2 regions of the Mycobacterium heidelbergense genome follow, and region 1 is predicted to be linked to the other one. Evidence: riboswitches for the same ligand, from Rfam matches in the RefSeq annotation. Region 1 holds a riboswitch; the other holds the start of a gene.
The links. Region 1 has a riboswitch for fluoride ahead of G6N25_RS09595 (universal stress protein). Riboswitches for the same ligand answer to the same signal wherever they lie in the genome.
Positions count from the first base shown of each region.

Region 2: linked by a shared signal. The riboswitch ahead of G6N25_RS15830 (inorganic diphosphatase) and the one ahead of G6N25_RS09595 (universal stress protein) in region 1 are both predicted to bind fluoride.

Region 1 is NZ_AP022615.1:2,035,449-2,040,167, forward strand. Features, by position in the region: gene G6N25_RS09580 (PPE family protein) at 1-672, opposite strand, end outside; fluoride riboswitch at 886-947, opposite strand; gene G6N25_RS09585 (hypothetical protein) at 1,118-1,456, shown strand; gene G6N25_RS09590 (histidine phosphatase family protein) at 1,435-2,007, opposite strand; gene G6N25_RS09595 (universal stress protein) at 2,004-2,441, opposite strand; fluoride riboswitch at 2,469-2,543, opposite strand; gene G6N25_RS09600 (metallophosphoesterase family protein) at 2,760-3,632, shown strand; fluoride riboswitch at 3,632-3,706, shown strand; gene G6N25_RS09605 (NUDIX hydrolase) at 3,733-4,224, shown strand; gene G6N25_RS09610 (respiratory chain complex I subunit 1 family protein) at 4,224-4,719, shown strand, end outside.
Region 2 is NZ_AP022615.1:3,344,295-3,349,013, forward strand. Features, by position in the region: gene G6N25_RS15820 (amino acid permease) at 1-1,816, shown strand, start outside; partial or broken gene G6N25_RS15825 (prolyl oligopeptidase family serine peptidase) at 1,995-2,510, shown strand; gene G6N25_RS15830 (inorganic diphosphatase) at 2,548-3,036, opposite strand; fluoride riboswitch at 3,382-3,443, opposite strand; gene G6N25_RS15835 (MFS transporter) at 4,271-4,719, shown strand, end outside.

The sequences.
Region 1 (4,719 bases):
CGGCAAACCGACCGCCGTCGACGCCGCCGCGTTGGCCGTCGTGGCGTTCGTTGCACCCGGCATCGAGTCGATCGCGTGGGGCAGTTGCGCGGCTGTGTTCGAGCCGGACGAGGCCGCGGCCGATTGCGTCGCCGGGCCGGAGTCATTGGTGGTCTGCGGCGGCTCGGTGAATGGGATCAGCTGCGACGCCGTCGCCGACGACGCCGCATAGGTGTACATCGCGGCGGCGTCCTGCGCCCACATCTCGGCGTACTGGGCCTCGGTGGCCGCGATCGCCGGGGTGTTCTGACCCACGAAGTTGGTGGCGATCAACGCCATCAGCTGGGCGCGATTGGCCGCGATCACCGGCGGCGGCACCGTGGCGGCAAAGGCCGTCTCGTAGGCGCCGGCGGCCAGCCTCGCCTGCATGGCCGCCTGCTCCGCCTGAGCGCCGGTGGTGCCCATCCACGCCACATACGGCGCCGCGGCCGCCGCCATCGCGATCGACGACGGGCCCGTCCACGACCCAACCGTCAGGCCCTGCACGGTCGCCCCGTACGAGGCTGCGGCGGAACGCAACTCGGCGGCCAACTCATCCCACGCCGCCGCGGCCACCAGCATCGGCCCCGACCCCGCGCCGAGATACATCCGGCCCGAATTGACCTCCGGTGGCAGCGCGCCGAAATCCAGCATCGATTACCTCCGGTCCCTCACGTGGCCGCGACGGCGTCAGCCGCCTCGGCCGATCGTGATGGCGCGTAAACACGTTGCATGCGAACAACGTTCAATGCGAACGCCAAGGGAGATCGACAAGCGAAGTTGGCGCCCACCATCGCGCCGGACCGGAACGTCAACTTATTTGGCTGGCACGCCATCTACCCCACCCGTCTTCTACCGTGAGTTGCTCACTGGGTAGAAGCCATTAGCCAGGGGCGGCATTTGAGGCGAGCTTCATCGCCTTACTCGCACAAGTTTACCCGACGTTCAACTTGTCGCGCAAAGGGTCTGGTGAACTTGTCGTCAGCGCGCCATCATGGGAGCAAGGCGGTGGGGCTCGCCTCAATCGCGAAAGTCGCCGACAGCCCCTGGGTAACAACCAGGGAGGATTCATGCTCAGTAGAACACCGGCGGGACGCTCATGAGTTCGCCGCTGCGACCGATGGGAAACCCGGCGCAGTTCAGCGTGATGTTCTGGCTACCACCCGGCGGCACCGACAACGGAGTCTTTGCGACTTATTGGGCGGAGTTGGCCGATCTGGAGTCGGGTGACGTCGGTCCTGTGCTGGCCCTGCTCGCCGACGCCGACGTCGGCGGGTACGTGGCGACACCGGGTGGCCGACTCAACCATCGCTCCCGGGCGCCGGTCCACCGCTTGTGGGTGGATTCGCTGCAATATCATCGCGCCGAAGACGTTCTCATGGCGTATTTGAACCACAGAGACCGCCCGGGCGAGAGTCATTCGGCCACAAGGTCGTAGGCGTCCACCCTCCAGTTCCCGTCGACCAGGCTCAGCTGGTTCCAGCACGCGGTCCGCTGGCTGATGCGGTCCAGCGTCGGGTCCAGCTGCGCGAGCAGGGCGGTGTTGAATGCGTCGTGTGACACCAAAACGATTGGACCGGGCCCAAGTTCGGCGACCAGCTCGAGAAACGCTCGCCGAGCCCGCTCGGCGAGCGCCGCGTGGCTCTCGACACCAGGCGCGGAATCAACGCTGCCGTAACGGCGTTCGACATCCTCCCGATGAAGGCCGGTCATGGGTCCGTAGTCGCGGTCGGTGAGCCGCGCATCGACGGTGACCGGTGCGTCGGCCGCGGAGCCGATCGCCCGCGCGGTCGCGACCGCCCGCTGCAGCGGGCTGGATACCACCGCCTTGGGGTGTCGGGCGGCCAGCGCCTCGGCCAGCCGGGAGACTTCGGCGATACCCACTTCGTCCAGGGGCGGGTCGCTCAGGCCACGCAGTCGCCCCTCGGCGTTGAGCGCGGTGCGCCCGTGCCGGGCCAAATAGACCCGGGCCGCGCCGCCGGAGTTCACAGGCTGTCCGCGAACTCGGGAACCACGGCAACCGGTCGGGTGCTGTGGCGCAAAAGGTTTCGCGTCACCGTGCCGCTCACAATGTGGCTCAGGGCCGGGCCGATGCCGTGCTGCGGCCGGCCAACGACGATCAACCTCGCCGCGCAGTCATCCGCGGTCTTGAGGAGCGCCTTGACCGGGTCGCCGGTCAGGAGGTGATAAGCCCACTCCACATGGGTCGCGTCCAGGGCCTCCCCGACGTGTTGACGCTCGGCGCTGAGCCTTCGCTCGACGGCCTCGGCCGACCCGGTCGACGTGCCGGAAATGGCGCTGTCGGACATATCCACGACGTGCACGACGTGAACAGGCACGTTCAGGGCGCCGGCGAGCTCGGCGGCGAAGAGCACTGCGGCCCGGCTGGCCGGGTGGCGGTCATATCCGACGACCAATGACATAGCGGACTCCCTGCCCACTGCTTGTCGAGCACCACAGGAGCCATCAGCCGGGCCGGCGGTTTGGGCGGATTACCCAGGCGGAGATCCATCGCCTCGCGACCAGGTTAACCTCCCGGCCCGGGTGGGGACCAGCGTCAATGTGATTGACCCGGCTCGAAACGGCCGCGTAGCCTGGAATGCGAACAGGCGGTGGGGCTCGCATCCCGCAATCAACGGGTAGCCCGGCGGTTGCCAACGGTCCCTGGGAGTTGATCAGCGCCGATCATCGCGGCGTGCCGAGATGCGGGCCGCGGATCGGAAGTGGACCAGGAGCCGACCATGAATCGATCACCGCTGCCGTTGCGGGTACCGTCGCCCGGCCAAGTGTTCGCACATTCGGTGCTTTCCCCGCCGTCCCGCATCGCGATCGCGGGCGACTGGCATGCCGACACCGCCTACGCGGTTGCGGCGATCGAACACGCCGCCAAGCGCAACGCGACCGTGCTGCTTCACCTCGGCGACTTCGGCTACAACTTCACCGACCAGTACCTGGATTCGCTTGACGACGCGCTCGAGCGCTGCGGGATCGTCCTGGGTTTCGTCGACGGCAACCACGAGAACTTCGACCGGCTGCTCAGCTGGCCCGTCGACGCCGATGGACTCCGCCACCTACGCGACCGCGTCGTCCACCTGCCGCGAGGGTTTCGATGGCAATGGGCGCAGACCCGGTGTTTGGCCCTGGGCGGCGCCTATTCCATCGACCGATTCCTGCGCAAACCCGGACGGTCGTGGTGGGCGCAGGAATGGATCACATCGCGGCAAGCTCGTGACGCCGCGGCCGACGGACCCGCGGACGCGATGTTCTGCCACGACTGTCCCGCGGGAATCACGGTTCCCGGTGCGGCGCGCGACCGGTTCGGGTTTCCGGCACAGGAGCTACGGCGTTCCGAGCTCTACCGGGTGCGGTTGCGCTCGGTCGTCGACGCGGTTCGTCCAGCTCGACTGTGGCACGGGCACTTTCACCACCGCTACCAATCGGTGCTCCGCGGCGACGGATACCGAACCGTGGTGGATGGGTTGGGTAAGAATGGCGGCCCGATCGACAACAACATGGTGGTGGTCAACCTCGCGGAACTGGGGGTTCACCGGCTCAGCACCGGTCACCGCGCCCGGCCCGCGTCGGACTTGACCAAGCGAATAGCCGTTGGTTAACTGGCATCGGCGATGGCGCTCGCCGGAAAGCTCTGCTTTCGAACCGCCACACGGCTGATGGCACCTGCGAACGCAAGGAGTCGCAGGTGGCTTGTGTCCTTTGTCGCGCCGGTCCGGTGCTCGTGGCGGCATCGTGATGACGTCGGTAGACGATTCTTTGGTCGAATTACGTTGCGCTGTAGCGATCGTCCGCAGGGATGCGGTGCTTCTGCTGCAGCGCGATCTGGGTGACTGGGTGCTGCCCGGCGGCCGGCCCCGTCCGCACGAGAGCATGGGCTCGTGTGTGCGGCGGGAGGCCCGCGAAGAGACCGGCCTGGACATTCAACCCGTTGGCTGCGCACTGGTTCTGGAAGTCAACGACCCGCAGACCCACCGCCGTATCGTCGAATTGGTCTTCCTCGCAGACGAGTTCGATACCGCCGCACCGATAACGGGCGAGCCCGGGCGGCGGCCGACATGGGTGTGTTGGGACGATCTGAAAGACGTGGTGCTACACCCGCCCATCGCCGGTTTCCTCCGGGACCTATCGCGAGGCGGCGGTAAGCACGCCCGCTATCTGGGCAACCTGTGGCGCCCCGGGGCGGTCATCTGATGACGACTCTGCCGTTACCGGTCATCCAGGGGTTGCAGGTGATCACCGTCGCCGGCGGGGCGCCCGGACTCAGTGGCTTCATCGCCTGGTTCGAGGCCCGCCTGCAGGGCCGCCGCGGGCCACGGATCCTGCAACCGTATTTCGACCTCCGAAAGCTCTTCGGGAAGGAAACCCTGGCGCCGCATGGCGCGAGCCCGTTTTTCCGGCTGGCGCCGCTGGCTTCCTTCGCCTGCTATCTCACCGTTCCGATGCTGATACCGGTGCTCACCAGCTACGCCCTGCCACTGGGCTACATGGGCGACATCCAGGGAGGCGGGTTGATCCTGGCATTCGCGAGCTTCCTGGTCGCCGCCGCCGCCGCCGAAACCGGTGACGCCTACGCACAGCTGGCATCGAGCCGCGCCAAAACCTTCGCCGCCATCACCGAACCGGTCGTGCTGCTCGTCGTGTTCACCGTGGCGTTGATCACGACGACCGATCTGCCCTACGTCCTGG
Region 2 (4,719 bases), 1.3 Mb from region 1:
ATGGCAGTTCGCGTTGCCGACCTACTTCTTCGTCATCATGGTCGGCCTGACGATCGTGGTGGGCGTCGCGCGCGCCATGGCCGGCGATCTGCCCGTCTACCACCCCGCGCAAATGCCCGGAACCGTGCCCGTCCATCAGTCCAACGGCCTGGTGATGGGAGCGACCGTCCTGACATTGCTGCGTTCGTTCGCCAACGGCGGTTCGTCGCTGACGGGGGTCGAGGCCATCTCCAACACCGTCGACGTGTTTCGAAAACCGCAGGGCCGCAACGCGCGTCGGGTGCTGACCGCCATGGCGACCATCCTCGGGCTCCTGCTGGCCGGCGTCGCCTACCTCGCGTATGTCACCCACGCCACGCCATATCTCACCGAATATCCGTCAGTCCTGTCGCAGATCGGCCGCGCGGTGTTCGGTCAGGGCCCGATCGGCGACGTCTTCTACATCCTCGTGCAGGCGTCGACCGCGGCCATCCTGTTCACCGGCGCGAACACCAGCTTCAACGGATTCCCGGCGCTGGCGAGTTTCGTCGCCGAAGACCGCTTCCTGCCGCGGCAGCTGACGAAACGCGGCCACCGCCTGGTGTTCTCGAACGGCATCATCACGCTCACCGCGCTTTCGGTGGCATTGCTGCTGGCGACCGGCGGCTCGGTCAACGCGCTGGTCCCGTTCTACGCGATCGGCGTGTTCACCGGGTTCTCGATGGCCGGCTACGGAATGACCAAACACCATCTGACGCACCGGGAACCGGGCTGGCGCCGGCGCCTGGCGATCAACCTGTCGGCGGGGATCCTGTCGACGATCGTGGTGGGCATCTTCGCCGTCGCGAAGTTCACCGAGGGCGCCTGGCTCGTCGTCGTCGTGTTCCCGGTGCTGGTGTTCGTGCTGATGCGGCTCAACCGGGAATACCGCGCCGAGGCGGCCATTCTCGAGATGTTCCGCACCGATCGCCCCGAACTGGTGAAGTACGCGCGGCACAAGGTGTTCGTGTTCGTGAACTCGGTCGACCTCGCCGTGATCGAAGCGCTGCGCTACGGGCGGGGACTGCGGGCCGACGAACTGGTCGCGGTGCATTTCATGGTCGACGACGCGCACGCCAAGGTGCTGCGAAACCGTTGGGATCACTTCGATCTCGACACCCCGCTGCGGATCGTCGACTGCCCGGACCGCCGGGTCACCCGGGCGGCGCAGGTTCTGGTCGCCAAGGCGCGCGACGAGCGCCAGAACACCAACGTGACGGTGTTGCTGCCGCGTCGGACCTACGCGCCGCTGCTGGGACGCCTGCTGCATGACCGCACCGCCGACAAGGTGGCCCGGGCGGTCAGCCTGATCCCGGACGCCGCGGCGACGATCGTGCCCTACGACGTGCAATCCCGGATCAAGGAGGCGTACCCCGAAGGCTTCGAGCAACGAATCGCGCGCGAGCTCGACAAGGTCGAAGCGTGGGTCTCGCGCAGCGAGGAGCAGGAAGTCGAAGCCTATGAGCACCCCGAGCGGCCGCCATCGGTGATCACCGTTGGGGGCCTCATTCCCGGGCAGCGCGCCACCTTCGAGGGGCGGGTGAGCGAGGTCCAGGACGTCAACGAACGCCGGCGGACCGTCCGGCAGATCGTCGTCGGCGACAATAGCGGCGAAATCACCATCACGTTCCGAGCCGGCCACGGGGGCGCCGACATCCAGCCCGGGCAGCTGCTGCGGATCATCGGCAAGCCCAGGCAAAGCGGCAGAAAGCCCATGGAGATGGTCGACCCGGCGTACCACGTGATCGAGGACCCCGCGCAGGTGGGCGAACTCGGGAAAACCAAGGATCGGCCGTGAAGCGACTGACCAGCCGTGCTGGTGTCCGCGCTGGGCCTCGCGTTCACCGCCAACGGCTACCGACCGCTGACCAGGCGCGGTTACGGGTCGGTGTTCGCGTTCGCCTACGGCCTGTTCGCGTCGGAACTTCCGGTGCAGGCGCTCGGCGTTCAGGCGGCGGCGCTGGCGGCGGTGTCGCCCGGGCTGGATCGCGATCACCGGGGGCTCGGCCGGCGGGCATCTGTCGTCGCTGGCCGCGCTTACCCCCAACGATCCGCGGTTTCAGCCGGGTTTCGAGGGGGCCGACACCCGGGTGCAGGCGGCCGTCCCGTTCTACGGGGTCTACGACTTCACCCGATCCGACGGCGCGATGCATCCGCTGATGGTGCCGATGGTGGCCAAGCGCGTGTTCAAGCTGAGTCGCACGGAGATAGCCGAACCTTTCCGGATCGCCTCACCGATCAGCCACGTGTCCGAAGACGCCCCACCGTTTTTCGTGCTGCACGGCACCAACGACTCGTTGATCCCGGTCGAACAGGCCCGCAGCTTTACCGCGCGCCTCCGTGAGGTCAGCCGTCAGCCTGTGGTATATGCCGAGTTGCCGTGCGCGCAACACGCTTTCGACATCTTTGGGTCCGCCCGCGCGGCGCACGCGGCGGTGGCCGTCGAGCAGTTCCTGGCCGAGATCTACGCGTCGCGTCGGGTCACGGCCTAGCCGCTGGCTGCCCTCGTCGCCCCGCTCGTCCGTGGCGTCAGTGACCGTTGGCGCGAAACCGTTCGAAGGATCGCTTCACTTCTGCTTCCGCCGTTTCCCGATTGCCCCAGTCGGCGGCCTTGACGAACTTGCCCGGCTCTAAGTCCTTGTAGTGCACGAAGAAGTGTTTGATGGGCTCCAAGACAAAGGACGGCACGTCGTCGACGTCGGTGATGTGATCCCATCGCGAATCGCCGGCCGGCACGCACAGAACCTTGTTGTCGCCGCCGGCCTCGTCGACCATCTGGAAGATGCCCACCGGGCGTGCGGCGAGCACGACACCGGGAAAGACCGGCTCGGGCAGCAGAACGAGGGCGTCAAGAGGGTCGCCGTCGTCGCCGAGGCTGTTTTCGATGAAGCCGTAATCCTCGGGATATCCCATCGAGGTGTACAGGTAGCGGTCGAGTCGGATGCGGCCGGTGTTGTGGTCGCTCTGGTATTTGTTGCGCTGTCCCTTGGGGATTTCAATGGTTACGTCGAATTCCATGTGACTACTCCTGATTGTCGGCGAGTCGTGCGTGGATCGTGTGCGGGTCGGTCGCGTTCCGGCGGCGCGCCGATTCACCCGGATACCGTTGTGCGAGTGGTTCGTTGACGTCCAAAGCCGGCGCGCGACGCCTCCGCCGGACATGCCGTCGGACCCTCCCGCAGGGGTGTTGAGGCGCAGCATTATACCAATTTATATGCGAACGGCAAGGGCTCGCAGGCAACACCCAGGTGCCTGATCGGGTCGACACAGTAAACGAGATCACGAGCCGGCGCACCGCAGGGGCGGAGTACAACCGAATCGGAGGGTGGGTGCGAATGTCGGCGCGCTTCACCTACGACTCCTATGTTCGCAGGGGCCATCAGCCGGATCGGCGGTTCAGGGCGGGCTCCATCGCCGCTGTCAGTTAAGCAATGGAAATCGGCTTTGGTCAAGCGCGGCGAGGCCGTCCCGTCGGACCACGACGACGCCATGTCTGCGGAGGACGGCGCTAGCCTCGATCGCAACTTAGTTATAAATCCATTGATTAGCAACAGATTTGGACTACATATCACGCGGACACCCCGTCTTGGCGCGCACCGGCCGGTTGTGATCGACGCCACCCATGGCCGTCGGACGGGCTCGGGACCCCCTCGGTGCTCGCCTGGCCGTTACGTGTCGTGGCAACCGCCCGGCCGCGCTGCCCACTTCGCCGCCGGTTACAGGGTGGACGCGTCTGGACGTAATGTTTCAATCAGCTGGAAGTCTCCTGTGCATCGGCCATGGTGGGTTGTTTGATCAACATAATTCGGCTTGACTGTCAAGCAATAAGATCACGAAAGTTTTAAATGTGCGTCGTCGGCTCTGACGGCGCACGATGGCGGTGGGGCTCGCCATAACCGCGCGTCAAGCATCGACGGCCAACGGTCCCTGCGGAACAGATCAGTGCCCGGCCGGCCACAGGCGTGGCCGGGTGTGACGCAGGAGGACCGTAAGTGGCCGTTCAATCTTCGTCGATAGCTGCGATCCCGCTTCCCCCGTTGCGATGTCGTCGGTGGTGTCCGCGGCCCGGCGGGTGCTGTCGCGGTCCCCGTTCGGGTCGGCTGCCGGCATATGGGATGTGAAACACCAAGCACTCCGGATCTTTTCGATCGGTTGGCGATCAACCATGAACGAACCCGATCACAATCGACCCGCCATATATCCGGGTGGCCTGACGGTCGCCCCAACAGTGTCCGTGAAAGGTAAAAGACGCATGGCGCGTTCGCGCATCACCGACTGGAATCCAGAAGACCTCGTGGCCTGGGACGACGGCAACGGCGCCATCGCCCGTCGCAATATGGTGTGGCTGGTTGTGAACGTGCACATCTCCTTCTCGGTCTGGTACCTCTGGTCGGTGATGGTGCTGTTCATGCCGCAGTCCGTCTACGGCTTCTCGACCGGTGACAAGCTGCTGGTGGGCGCCACGGCGTCGCTGGTGGGGGCGCTGGTGCGCATTCCATATTCGATGGCCGCCAACTGGTTCGGTGGCCGCAATTGGACGACGTTCTCGTCGCTGGTGTTGCTGATCCCCACCATCGGGGCAATCGTGTTGCTTGCCCATCCCGGACTGCCGTTGTGGCCGTATCTGGCGTGCGCCGCGTTGACCGGGTTGGGCGGCGGCAACTACTCGGCGTCGCTGGCCAAGGTCGACGGTTTATACCC